Regions from separate parts of the Protofrankia sp. Cas3 genome, predicted to be linked through region 3. Evidence: riboswitches for the same ligand, from Rfam matches in the RefSeq annotation. Region 3 holds a riboswitch; each other region holds the start of a gene.
What was found. A riboswitch is a leader RNA that binds a small molecule or an ion and turns the genes downstream of it on or off. The one in region 3 is predicted to bind cyclic di-AMP.
Positions count from the first base shown of each region.

Region 1: linked by a shared signal. The riboswitch ahead of U9983_RS12435 (C40 family peptidase) and the one ahead of U9983_RS12870 (transglycosylase family protein) in region 3 are both predicted to bind cyclic di-AMP.
Region 2: linked by a shared signal. The riboswitch ahead of U9983_RS25780 (transglycosylase family protein) and the one ahead of U9983_RS12870 (transglycosylase family protein) in region 3 are both predicted to bind cyclic di-AMP.
Region 4: linked by a shared signal. The riboswitch ahead of U9983_RS22210 (C40 family peptidase) and the one ahead of U9983_RS12870 (transglycosylase family protein) in region 3 are both predicted to bind cyclic di-AMP.

Region 1 covers NZ_CAUVXP010000054.1:20,847-23,919, reverse strand. The annotation lists gene U9983_RS12440 (peptidoglycan-binding protein) at 1-110, opposite strand, end outside; gene U9983_RS12435 (C40 family peptidase) at 258-941, opposite strand; cyclic di-AMP (ydaO/yuaA leader) riboswitch at 1,056-1,214, opposite strand; gene U9983_RS12430 (CHAP domain-containing protein) at 1,604-2,392, shown strand; gene U9983_RS12425 (acyl-CoA dehydrogenase family protein) at 2,545-3,073, opposite strand, start outside.
Region 2 covers NZ_CAUVXP010000228.1:1,790-4,862, forward strand. The annotation lists gene U9983_RS25770 (ABC transporter ATP-binding protein) at 1-891, shown strand, start outside; gene U9983_RS25775 (ABC transporter ATP-binding protein) at 888-1,685, shown strand; cyclic di-AMP (ydaO/yuaA leader) riboswitch at 1,949-2,121, shown strand; gene U9983_RS25780 (transglycosylase family protein) at 2,126-2,683, shown strand; gene U9983_RS25785 (hypothetical protein) at 2,783-3,073, opposite strand, start outside.
Region 3 covers NZ_CAUVXP010000057.1:6,623-9,695, reverse strand. The annotation lists gene U9983_RS12875 (transglycosylase family protein) at 1-777, shown strand, start outside; cyclic di-AMP (ydaO/yuaA leader) riboswitch at 1,129-1,293, shown strand; gene U9983_RS12870 (transglycosylase family protein) at 1,299-2,042, shown strand; gene U9983_RS12865 (DUF3151 domain-containing protein) at 2,223-2,654, shown strand; gene U9983_RS12860 (ATP-binding protein) at 2,785-3,073, shown strand, end outside.
Region 4 covers NZ_CAUVXP010000153.1:7,867-10,939, reverse strand. The annotation lists gene U9983_RS22210 (C40 family peptidase) at 108-1,115, opposite strand; cyclic di-AMP (ydaO/yuaA leader) riboswitch at 1,322-1,492, opposite strand; gene U9983_RS22205 (hypothetical protein) at 1,969-2,340, opposite strand.

The DNA.
Region 1 (3,073 bases), on a different contig from region 3:
GCCGGACCCGCGGTCAGCATCATTCCCGCCGTCGCGCCGATGACACCGGCGGTGGCAGCCACCGCGCCGCGGTTGTACTGGGACTGCTTTCTGTGCCTTCCCCTGGTCATTATCAGATATCTCACTTCAGTATCGTCGATCGGCTCATAGGCGCCGCGCGGACGCACCCGTCACAGCCAAACTGGCGGAATGCCCACGGTGGGGCACGCGGCAGCCCGGCCATGACGGGTCGCATGTCTGTTACCAGCCGAGCCAGGTCACCCCAGGCGACCAACGAGATAACTCGTGGAATAAATCTTCTGAAGCCGGACGACGGTTCCGCTGTGGGGAGCGGCCCACATCATGTCGCCCCCGGCGTAGATCGCCACGTGATGGATGTTTCCGGGCTGCCCGAAGAAGATGAGATCACCGGGTTGCTTGGCATCCCGCGATATCTTCTGCGACGCCGCGTACTGGGCGTCGGTCACCCGCGGCACGCTCCGGCCGAGCTGTTTGTAGATGTACTGGACAAGCCCGGAACAATCAAAGGAGTTCGGACCCTGGGCGCCCCACACGTATGGCTTGCCCGCCTGCTTCGATGCCAAATAGACGATCTTCTCACCAAGACTGGCAGTGGACGCCGCGGAACCGTCCTGCCGCGACGACGCACTGTCCGGCGGTGCCGAGAGGCCGCCAGTCTGGGCCGACACCGAACCAGCGGCCGATGCCGGGTCGGACGCCGAGGGCGCGGCAGCGGCGTCACCGGCAGCGGCGTCACCGGCAGCGGTATCACCGGCCCAGGTCTGCGCGGTGGGGGTGGCACCAATGGTGGCAGTGGTGGCAGTGGTGGCAGTGGTGGCAGTGGTCGAGCCGGCCGGACTGTCAGCCCCGGCGTCGTTCGCCAGTGCGGGGGCCGCAAAAGCGGTCAGAGCGACGGTCCCGGTGGCCGCGGCGGCAACCACCGCACGTGCGGACCGGCGGCGGAAGCTGGACCTGGCGGTCGGTGCACGGTGGCGACCGTGTCCGGACGGAACCCCGTCAGCAGAATCTGCACACGCCTGATATGCAGGCAACAATGATCCTTCCCGTACGCCTGCGAGGTTAGCTGTCGGGTTCGGGCCGGGAAGCCCGGTCAGCGCGGAGATCCGCGGCCGACTTCACCCCGAGGACGGCGCCACAAGGGCGACGTCCGCCAAGTCCTGGTTCCCCCGCTGCTGCCCTGGTGATTACTAGAAGGGAACACCGGACCGAGGGCAGAACTCGGCGTTCGGCCCGGTGTTGCTGAGAGCCCGGCCACGGTAGCGAACTACACGCTGTGACCGCAAGGGCCATTTTCTGCGAATCTCGACGCATGTCGACTACTATGCGTATTAATCATCCGACCGGCCGGTCAGAAGAATCGGATCAAGACCGCCGACCGTGCGTCGAGCTCGGCGGCAGAATACCGACATGCACTGGCCGCGAGGACACGCACGGTGATAGCGATGAGCAAACAGGCCAATCGACGGGGGTGCGTCTTGTCTCATCTGGCAGGGGTTCTGGCAGGGGTTTTGGCATCGTCTTCGGTCGAATCCTTACCATCGGTCCCGGCCGCCAACACGGCGTCGCCGAAAAGGAGTCAGCGATGACGGCTGTGCAACAGTTGGTCGAGCATGCGTTGGCGGAGGTCGGCTACGCCGGGGATGGCCATAACCATACGAAGTACGGCCAGGAGTTCGGCTACGACGGGAATGCATGGTGCGCGATTTTCGTCTGGTGCATGTTCGAGCAGGTCGGGATCAACCTGCCGCTGAAGTCGGCGTACGTGCCCACGATCTGGTCCTGGGCGCGAGCCCACGGCCTGGCCATCGCCTCCACCGAGGCCAACCCCGGAGACCAGATCATCTTTGACTGGACAGGCCACGAAACCGCCGCTGGCAATGACACCCACACCGGCCTGGTCGTCGAACGCACCGGCAATAATGTCGTCACGGTCGAGGGCAACGTCGGAAACGATCAGGTACTACGCAGAACCTGGCTTGCCGGCGGTACACTTATCGCCGGGTGCGTGAACTGGCAGTCGATGTTCAGCGGTGGCCCGCGTTTCCCGCTCGCCCCCCAGAACCCGCCGAACCGGTTCGCCTACTTCCCGACGGTCGCGCGCGGGTCTCTCGATCAGGGCGAGTCAGGCGTGTTCCCGGATCTGCGCCACCCGGTCACGACCGCTCAGAACGCGCTCAACATCGCGACGGGCAGGGAGGGCGACAATCGCCTGCTCTCCCCGGACGGCGCCTTCGGCCCGCTGACGGAGACAGCGTTCCGTGATTTCCAGGCATTCTGCCGGTTGACCGACCCGGCGGTGGCAGTCACCGGTGCGGTCGACCGGACGACCTGGCGCCTTCTCGACTATTTCCTCGACATCAAAGGCCGGTGAACCGACGCCTACGCGATCTTTCGAGGTTTGTGCGATCGACAAGGACTCTTCCGTCGCACAAACCTCGAAAAATCGTCTACCCGGGTGGCGAAAAATCGTCTACCCGGGTGGCCGGGTGGCCGGCAGACGCTAGCCGGCAGGCGCTACGATCGTCATGACGCGCTCGCATGGTTGTCGAGGTGACGGCGGACCACACGACGGGCGATCGCCCAGCGGTGGGTCTCCGACGGCCCGTCATAGATACGGAACGGCCGGACCTCGCGCAGGAAGCGCGAGAGCAGCACATCCCCGGAGATACCGAGGGAACCACAGATCTGCAGCGAACGGTCGACGACCCGCCAGACGGCCTCGGCGGTGAACGTCTTCGCCACCGCGGTCGACTGAGCCCCGGAGCGACCCTGGTCGAGTTCCCAGCATGCCTGCAGGACCAGCCCGCGGGACGCCGCGATATCAATCTCATTATCCGCGATCATCGCCTGGACCATGCCCAGCTCCGCCAGCCGGGAACCGAACAGCCGCCGGTCCGCCGCCCGGGCCACGGCGATATCCTGGGCCCGGGCGGCGATCCCCAGCCAACGCATGCAGTGGGTCGTCCGCGCCGGCCCGAGGCGAACCTGGGCATAGTCGAAACCCTTGTCCACCTCGCCGAGAACCGCGTCGTGCGGCACCAGGCAGCCGTCG
Region 2 (3,073 bases), on a different contig from region 3:
AGCGGTCCCGGCCGCACGGCTCCGGCGAACGCGGCGGCCTCCGCCGGGGCGCTGACAGTCGATGGGCTGACCGTACGGTACGGGGGTCTCACCGCCGTGGACGGTGTGAGCCTGACCGTCGAACCCGGCAGGCTGGTCGGTCTGATCGGCCCGAACGGAGCCGGCAAGACCACCCTCCTGGATGCCCTGACCGGCTTCACACCGATCAGCGGCGGCACCATGCGGTTCGGTGGGACCCGCCTGGACCGGATGGCGGCGCACCGGCGCGCGCGGTCCGGTCTCGGCCGCACCTGGCAGTCGGTGGAACTGTTCGACGAGCTGACGGTCGCGGAGAACCTGCGGGTCGCGGCCGAGCCCGCCCGCTGGTGGTCGTTTCTCGCCGACGCGGTACGGCCGGTCCGCCGCCAAGCGGACGCCGTCGCCGAGGCGCTGGCCGCGCTCGACCTCGGGTCGGTCGCTGACCGGCTGCCCACGGAGCTTTCGCACGGGCAGCGCAAGCTCGTCGGAGTCGCGCGGGCGCTGGCCACCCGGCCGTTTCTGGTCTGCCTGGACGAGCCGGCCGCCGGACTCGACACCGGCGAGAGCGCCCGGCTCGGCACGCAACTGCGCCGGCTGGCTGACGCCGGCCTGGGCATGTTGCTGGTCGACCACGACATGGGCCTCGTGCTCGGCACCTGCGACCTGGTCTACGTACTGGAGTTCGGAAAGATCATCGCTCGGGGCACGCCGGAAGAGATCCGCTCGGATGAGCGAGTGATCACAGCGTATCTCGGCACCCGATCCAGCCCGGAGGCCGGTACCGACCGGGACGCCGGGCAGCCGGCCGACTCGATCGAGCTGACCGATATAGCTGACATGACCAATATGACCGAAAACGAAGGGACGCCGTGACCGACGCCCTGCTCGACATCCGCCGTCTCGACGCCGGGTACCTCGGCATCCCGGTGGTGCACGGGCTCGACCTACGGGTCAACGCCGGTGAGATCGTCGCTCTGCTGGGTCCGAACGGCGCCGGCAAGACGACCACCTTGCTGACCATATCCGGTCTGCTACCGGTCATCGGCGGGACGATCGGGTTCCAGGGCCGTTCGATCGCCGGTGCCCGCCCGGACGTCCTCGCTCGACGCGGCCTCGCGCACGTCCCCGAGGACCGGGCACTGTTCATGGACCTGACCGTTCGGGAGAACCTGCGGCTCGCCGGTGGCCGTCGGGCCGCGCACACCGAGCGTGCTCTCGCCTACTTCCCGGCCCTGACGGACCTGCTGCGCCGCCCGGCCGGGCTGCTGTCCGGCGGGGAGCAGCAGATGCTCGCGCTCGGCCGGGCGCTGGCGACCGAACCGGCACTGCTCATGATCGACGAAATGAGCCTCGGCCTGGCGCCGGTCATCGTCGAGCGCCTGCTCCCCGTGCTGCGCCGGATCGTCGACGACACCGGCTGCGGGATTCTTCTCGTCGAGCAGCACGTGCCGATGGCACTCGAGATAGCGGACCGGGGCTACGTGCTCTCCCGGGGCCGGCTGCGGGTCGAGGGCACGGCCGACGAACTCGGCCAGCGCTATGATCTCGTCACGTCCAGCTATCTGGGCGAGGCTCCCGGCCCGGCCGGTGACCAGCCCGGCGCTGACAACGCCGGCACAGATCCGGCGCTCGTGGATACCCGATGCGCATCCGCCGGCCTTGAGTAGGCGGCCCCGCCGTCGGCGCCACCCGGTCGACCCGATTGTCCACAAAGCGCACCAAGCTCTGCGTCAAAATGTGGTTCCCATGTCACGGAAACGTTCCATCAATGCTGGCTGGTTAAAATGAACGCGCGCGCACGCGTATTAATGGTGATCGGTACCGAAATCAATGGTCGATGTTCGACTGTGCGCTTCTTCACCACCCCTTGCCGGCCGACCAGCGGTAGCCGATAGGGTTCCGCCGTGCCTTCGCAACGAGGGCGCGCATCGGACGAAACACGCCGAGTCCTGCCCCGTCCGATGATCGTCAAACCAACGGCAGGAGCGGGGGAACCACTTTCCGGGCGCCAGCGGGCGTCCTTGGGGTGAAGCCGCATGATGCGGCCGGGCATTTCCCAGCCCGAACCCGACAGCTCACCTCGTAGGCGTGGGGAAAGGGCATTTATATGTCCCGTTCGCGCGCCCGCCATCGCGGCAGCAGAGCAACCAGCAGATACACCCGCGCGCTCATCACCATTCCGGCACTCGCCGCCGCCGTCGGCGGTGTCGGCATTGGAATCTCGGGGCCCGCCAGCGCGGCACCGTCGGACGACCAGACGTTGTCGGCAATTGCTCAGTGCGAGTCCGGCGGCAACCCGACAATCGTCAATTCGATAGGCGCCGGCGGACTGTTCCAGTTCCTTCCCAGCACGTGGCAGTCAGTCGGCGGGACCGGTCTGCCGCAGAACGCCTCCGTTGCCGAGCAGTGGAACCGCGCCCGGATGCTGTACGCCCAGCAGGGCACGACGCCGTGGGTTTCATCGCAGTCGTGCTGGTCTGGAAAGGTCGACAGCGTCGCCAACACGGCTCCGACCGCCACACAGTCGCCGTCGGCGGGCTCGGTCGGGAGCGGCAGTGGGAGCGGGAGCGGAAACCCAGCCGACGACGCTCCCTCTGCCGCTAGCCACCACCGGCATTCATACTGGTCGCCCTGGTACCAGAGCACCCAGCCGACTGACGGCTAGACAACAGACGGAAAGGAAACCACCGGCACTCCGGTCGGGCGTCATCCGGCGCCCGACCGCTCGCCGGATTCCGCCACGAGCCGGTACGACTAGATCGCGCTACAAGACGCCGCCGGCATCCGCCGGATCGTCGCCGCGTGCGGGGGTTACGGGCCAGCCAGGCACGGACGGGTGCGTAACGTCCCTGCGGGTCACCGCCAGGAAGCTGACGAAACCGACGATCACAATCGCCAGAACCAGGCTGACCGGCCCGGTGCCCAGTTCAAGGCCACCGCGACCATGGGACACCCCCATCCAGTCGGCGAAGGAGGCACCGAGCGGTCGGGTCACGATGTAGGCAGACCAGAAGGCGAAAATCCCGTTCAGACCAGCCAGCCGGTAGGCCAGGGC
Region 3 (3,073 bases):
GGTCGACATCGTGGAGTTCGCCGGGCTCGGGCCCGGGTCCGGGTCCGTACCAGGGCCATGGTGGTGACCCCGGCCCTGGTCGCCGCGATCAGTGGCGGTATCGCGATGTCCCAACCGGCCAGCGCCGCCACGACCTGGGAGGGGCTTCGCCAATGCGAGTCCGGCGGTAACTACGGGGCGAACACCGTCAACGGCTACTACGGCGCGTACCAGTTCTCGCTGGGCACCTGGCAGAGCCTGGGCTACACCGGCCTGCCCAGCGCTGCCTCGCCCGGCACCCAGGATGAGGCCGCGATCAAGCTCGCCGCCCGCTCCGGCTTCGGCCAGTGGCCTGCATGCGGCAAGGGCATGGGCGCCGACCAACTCGGGGGCGGCACCAACCCGGCCGGCACCGCAAGTCCCGGCGCATCGGGCGCCGACAGCGGCAGGGATGCACCGGACACCAGCGCATCGGACTCGAGCTCATCCGACACCGACTCGTCGCAGGCACCCTCGTACGGCAGGAGCGGTTCCTCTCGCTGGCAATGGCGCACGGTGAGCACGGACATCTCGTCGAACTCCGCTGATGCGACGCCCCTTACCGCCGACCTCGTCGATCAGGTGCGGTCGGACGTTCGGTCGTGGCAGCACCAGATGAACAGTCTTGGCTACAAGATCCAAATTGACGGTCGGTATGGACCTGAGTCGGCCGGCGCGGCCAGCCGCCTGCAGGCCGACAAGGGCCTGGCGGTCGACGGAATCTGTGGGCCGGAGACCTGGGGGGTCACCTTCACCTGAACAGCCGGCAGCTGACGGCCGCGAACTGATATAGACCCCGCGAGGACGAGTCGGGCCGGTCCCACCTGCGTGACAACAAACACAACAGAAAAGCACTACGGCGACCGGCCCGATCACTCGGTGTTACGAGAAGCCAGCACAAACGACCCCCCATCGGGGTCACCCCAATCGCCGGGTAGAGTGTTGTCTTTGGGCCATGTAGCCCATTCGGGTGGTGAAAACCAGGTCCGTGTAGTTCATCCGACACCCCCGATTTGCTTCGAAAGGGCCAGGCTCGCTAGAGTCCTCCCCACTCGCCAGATCGGCGAGGCCGCGCGGACGGACGCCGAATCCCGTCCCCGCCCGCCGCGGCAGGACCTATCGCGAAGCCGCACGGACGGGATCGGGGGAACCACATCCGGATACCGGCCACCGGTGTCCTTGGGGTAAAGCAGGCGACGCTCATCGGCGTCACCGGCCGGGCATGTTCCCAGCCCGCACCCGACAGCTCACCTCGTAGGCGACGGGAAGGACCGACCCACATGCCGTCTGTTGGCAGGCACCGAGCCCCGCAACAGTCGTCCACCGCAGTCAAGGTCCTGCGTACCACCGGTGCTGTCACAGCACTCGTGGGCAGTGGTCTCGCCGTCGCGGCCAGTCCCGCAGGCGCCGCGACCGCCGACGACTTCACCAAACTCCGCCAGTGTGAGTCCGGCGGCAACTATCACATCAATACCGGTAACGGGTTCTACGGCGCGTACCAGTTCGACGCCGGAACCTGGCACGGTCTCGGCTATTCCGGCCTCCCCAGTGACGCCCCGCCGGCGCTGCAGGACGACGCAGCCCACAAGCTCTACAACTCTCGCGGCTGGTCCCCGTGGCCGTCCTGCTCGGTCAAGATGGGCCTGACCAACAACGGCCCGGCGCCGCAGGTGCCGACAACGGTGCCGACAACGGTGCCCAACGTCGCGGCAGTCCAGCAGGCGATCGCTCCGGCGCAGCCCGCAATGACCTTGGACCGCGCGAAGGCGCAACTGGAATCGTCGAACTTCACCGGTACGACGCTTTCCACCGCCCTGGCCGGAGAGGTGCGCGCTGACGCCTACGTCTGGCAGAACACGATGCGCGAGAAGAAATTCATTTTGCAGGTGGACGGCCGCTTCGGCGGCGAGTCCGAGGGCCTGGCATCGCTGTACAGCTACCTGACACGGGTCGACGACGGACAGGCCGGTGTGGTCGGTAAGAACCTCTGGGACATCACCGTCACCAGCCCGTCCGCCCTGTGATCCCAGGGGTTCGTATCCTGTAACATCCCATGACTGTTCGAAGGTGGATTCGCCCTCGAACCCTGATCCCGCGGCGGACCCGATGGCCCACCCCCCTCCCACCGGGTCCGCCGCGTGAGAACCTGTTCTGACCGATCCCCACTCGGCACAGTGCAACCGGGATCCGGCAGGATGGACCCCATGACGACCTCCCCTGGACGGCCGGATCTTCTTGACGGTCCGCCCCCGACAAAACTCACTCTCGATCCGGCTGCCGCCAAAGCGCTCGACGCCGGCGAGACCGCGGAGACGGTCGCCGGTCGCTTCCCGGACTCAAGCCTCGCCTGGGCGATGCTGGCCGAGCGCGCCCTGGAGGCAGGTGCGGCGGTCACGGCCTACGCCTACGCACGGACCGGATACCACCGCGGCTTGGACCAGCTTCGTCGCGCCGGCTGGCACGGGCATGGGCCGATCCCGTGGTCCCACGAGGCCAACCAGGGCTTCCTACGCGCGCTCGCGGCGCTCAGTCGCGCCGCCGCCGCCATCGGTGAGGCCGAGGAGGCCGCCCGCTGCCGGGACTTCCTCGCCGACAGCGATCCCGAAGCGGCCGAGGTACTGGGCCTTAAGACCTGAGCCGCTCACGACCGTCCTGCTGACGTCCTGGATCGGGGACCGGGACACCCTGCTGTCCGCCCGGTGGCCTACTGACATCCGAGGTAAGTTACAGGTGATGTAAGTAGCGTGCGAGGTAAGCAGGGGCGGAATGGCGTTCGTCAATCGCGTCGAGGAGCTTGCCGCGCTGGAGCGCTGGTGGACCTCGACCCATCCACGACCAGCGGTGATATGGGGACGACGCAGAGTCGGTAAAACCGCCCTGTTGCACCGGTTCGCCGACGGACGGCGGTCGATCTTTCATACGGGTGCCGGTCGTGCCGCATCAGGAGAACTGGCGCAGCTGTCCCGCCAGGTCGCGGCCGGCATCCCCGGACGGTTCCGGGACCTGCTCACGCGCCCGTATTCCGACTGGGACGACGCCTTGGACGACTTGGCGG
Region 4 (3,073 bases), on a different contig from region 3:
ACCGTTTCACATGACCGGGATGGAAGCTGCTGTCGCCGGTACCGACGTACGAGCCGACCTACCAGGCTCCTTGGCCCCCGAGAGGGCGTTGGGACTGTGATTGCACGCTAGCTGACGCGGCCAACCGAGTACGACGTGGTCCAGATAGCCTCGAGTTTGACAACGTCACCTGATTTTGGGGCTACCCACATCTTGCCATCACCGGCGTAGATGCCCATGTGGTAAATGTTACCAGGTGCACCGAAGAAAATCAGGTCGCCGGGCTGTTTGTTGTACTGCGATACTCGGGTCGTTGCCTCGTATTGAGCTTCCGCCGTACGAGGAAGGCTGCGCCCCAGCTGTTTGAAGACATACTGAACCAGGCCGGAGCAGTCGAATGCGTAAGGTCCCTCTGCACCGTACACGTAGGGCTTACCGGCCTGTTGTGCCGCCAGATAAATAGCCCGTAGACCGAGGGAGCCTGCGGATATCGTTGCATCGATCGTACTCGGTGATATCGTGCTGGCCCCGCTGGAGCCGGATGCCTGAAGAACGCTACGAGCCACCGATAGAGGCGCCTGTGCCGGGACTGCCGGGGCTGGACCAGGCATCACAGTCATCGTACCGATGTTCGAGGAGTGCGCCGACTGCAGGGCGTCGGTGCCGTCGAAGATAGCCGTGATCTGTGTCGTGGTGAGAATCTTGGCTGTGTAGCTGGCGAAGCCCTGTTCGTTGGTGTACAGGTGCTTGAATGTCGCCCAGCCGTCAGGCAGCTTCACCTGAACCTTGATGAGCTGGTTCGGCAGCGGCGCGTGGGTCGTTCCGTCCTCGAGGGCGAAGCCCATGTCGATGGGCTGGTCGGCCTGCACGGAGACGTCCGGATTGGTGACCTTCAGCGCGACAGCCGACTTCGGGTGCAGGTCGGCCTGATCGATCACCTGGCTTGTGATGGAGCCGGGGCCGACCGAGGTGGCCGGGTTGATGACCGACGTGCGCAGGCCTGCGAGGGAGGCCTGGCTTCCGAACTGCGATCCTAGCGTGATCCGCGAGCTGACCGAGGTTTCGTCCATACCGGTGTCGGTCGGGGCGCAGCCGGCGAGCGCGACACCGGACACGGCAACCGTGCCGGTTGTCATCGCGGCTACCGCGGCCCGGGCTCGGACGCGACTTGTTCCCGACGGTGGAGCCGGCGCGCGGTGCCTGCCACGGGCTGAGCGCCCGGTCATGTCGGCAGGCGGTCGCAGAGACGACGTCGTTGCCGATCTCGTTGGCGACTTTGTCGGCAACGACGAATATGACCATGTTGCCGGATCAAGCTGCACATCGGGCGCAGACAAGGCTGTGATCCTTCCCGTTCGCCTGCGAGGTGAGCTGTCGGGTTCGGGCTGGGCTGCCCGGTGGGCCGTGCGACCGTCGCACAGCTCGCTTAACCCCTAGGACTGCACCGCGGCTCGGTGTCGTCCGGTGGAGGATGGGTCCCCCGCTCCTGCCCTGGTGACGACTCGGAGGGGACACCGGGACCGTGGGCAGGATTCGGCGTTCGGCCCGGTGTTGTCGTGACGTCGGGGTGAGACTAGTTCAAAAGGATGGTGCCAGTAAACACTAGTCCCTCACAACTACGGCGAGTGCTCACAGAAGTGACCATATCGGCTCCTCCCATCCTCCATGCCGACCAGCTCGCCGCCATGCCCTGACCTGTTGGTCCGGGCGGCAGGCCGCCTGGCTGAGGCGCCCGATGCCGTGACCCACAGGATGCGGAAGATGACATTACGCCATAGCGACGGCAGTCTGGCGGCGGGGGGCACTCGAGCGCCGATAGTTATCTTTCGTTGCCATGTAGTAGTGAAAATTGTCGCCTTGGTAGAGTCATCCGATCACGGATAGTGTCGATCGCTATGAGATGTCTCGCTCCTACATCCCGTGGGGGCGCATCCCGCGTGAGCCATACGGCCCGGGGCTGTGACGGCCCGGGGCTGTGGCGGCCCGGGGTCAGTGGCGGCGGGCGCGGGTCGCGCGGCGGGAGAGCAGGCCGGCGGTCTCCAGGACGTGCAGTTCGACCGCGAGTTGGTGAACCTCGGCAGGCAGGGAGCGGTAATGGCCGGACAGGGCTTCGACGGCGGCCTGCGCGCGGTCCGCGAGATCGTCCAGGGCCCGCTGATGAGTGCGCATCTGCGCCCGCTCATCCTGAATCGCGCGGACCGTGTCCTCCTGCCATCGCCGGGTACGCATCAGGTGCTCGCTGGCGTCCGCGGCCTGGCGCTCAGCATCCTCCAGCCGCCCGAGGAGCTGATCAAGTTGGTCCAACCTTGTTACCAGCTCCGCGATAAGATCATTGCGAACCGGGTACGTCGGTTTGGTCATCGGACCGCGTCGTGCACGTCGTGGGCCATGTCACGGATGTCGTCCCGTGTGCTGAGACACGTCAGGTCGTGGGCGCGGCGGGGGATGTGACCGTTGTCATGCAGGTCCGTTGCAAGGGTCAGCACGGGGTGTGATCGCAGTCCTAGCCGTCTGCCGTTGGCCGGCCGCTGGGACGGCGGTTGACGGTGGGTTCCCGCGCGAAGGGCCGACACAGCCGATTACGGTAGCCGACGCCGTGGTCTTCGTGAATCCCGTCGTCGGGTGATATATCGGAACTGCATAGTCGGAAATAGCTATCAAAGCGAGACGGTAGTCCTGATGGGTCGCCGTCCTCAGGAGGGGTAGGACCGAACGGGAGGACGGCAGGGCGCTCCGGTGGTATCCACCCAGCGGCCGGGCGTGACCCGCAGCACCCCTGGTGATAGTCCGAACGGGTGATACCCACGCCCTGCGATGGCCGCACGGCGGGGCCTGGTAGGTCCGTAATCCACCTGGATTTGCCCGGTTCGGGGCACCGATCTACTCTCGCCTCTCCGGGGCAGCCGGTACCCCGACTCAGGTTGCCCGGGGCCTGTGGCCGGGCGAGCGGTATCATGATCGTACGACCTTCGGCCAGCGGCTTTCCTCTTCACCGTACCGGGTTCACGGGTGAGGCGGTCGGTTGCAGTGACCTGATCCCGGTGATTCAACGGGCGTAATAGACTACACCATCGGCTTGATGCGTGGTCGTTGT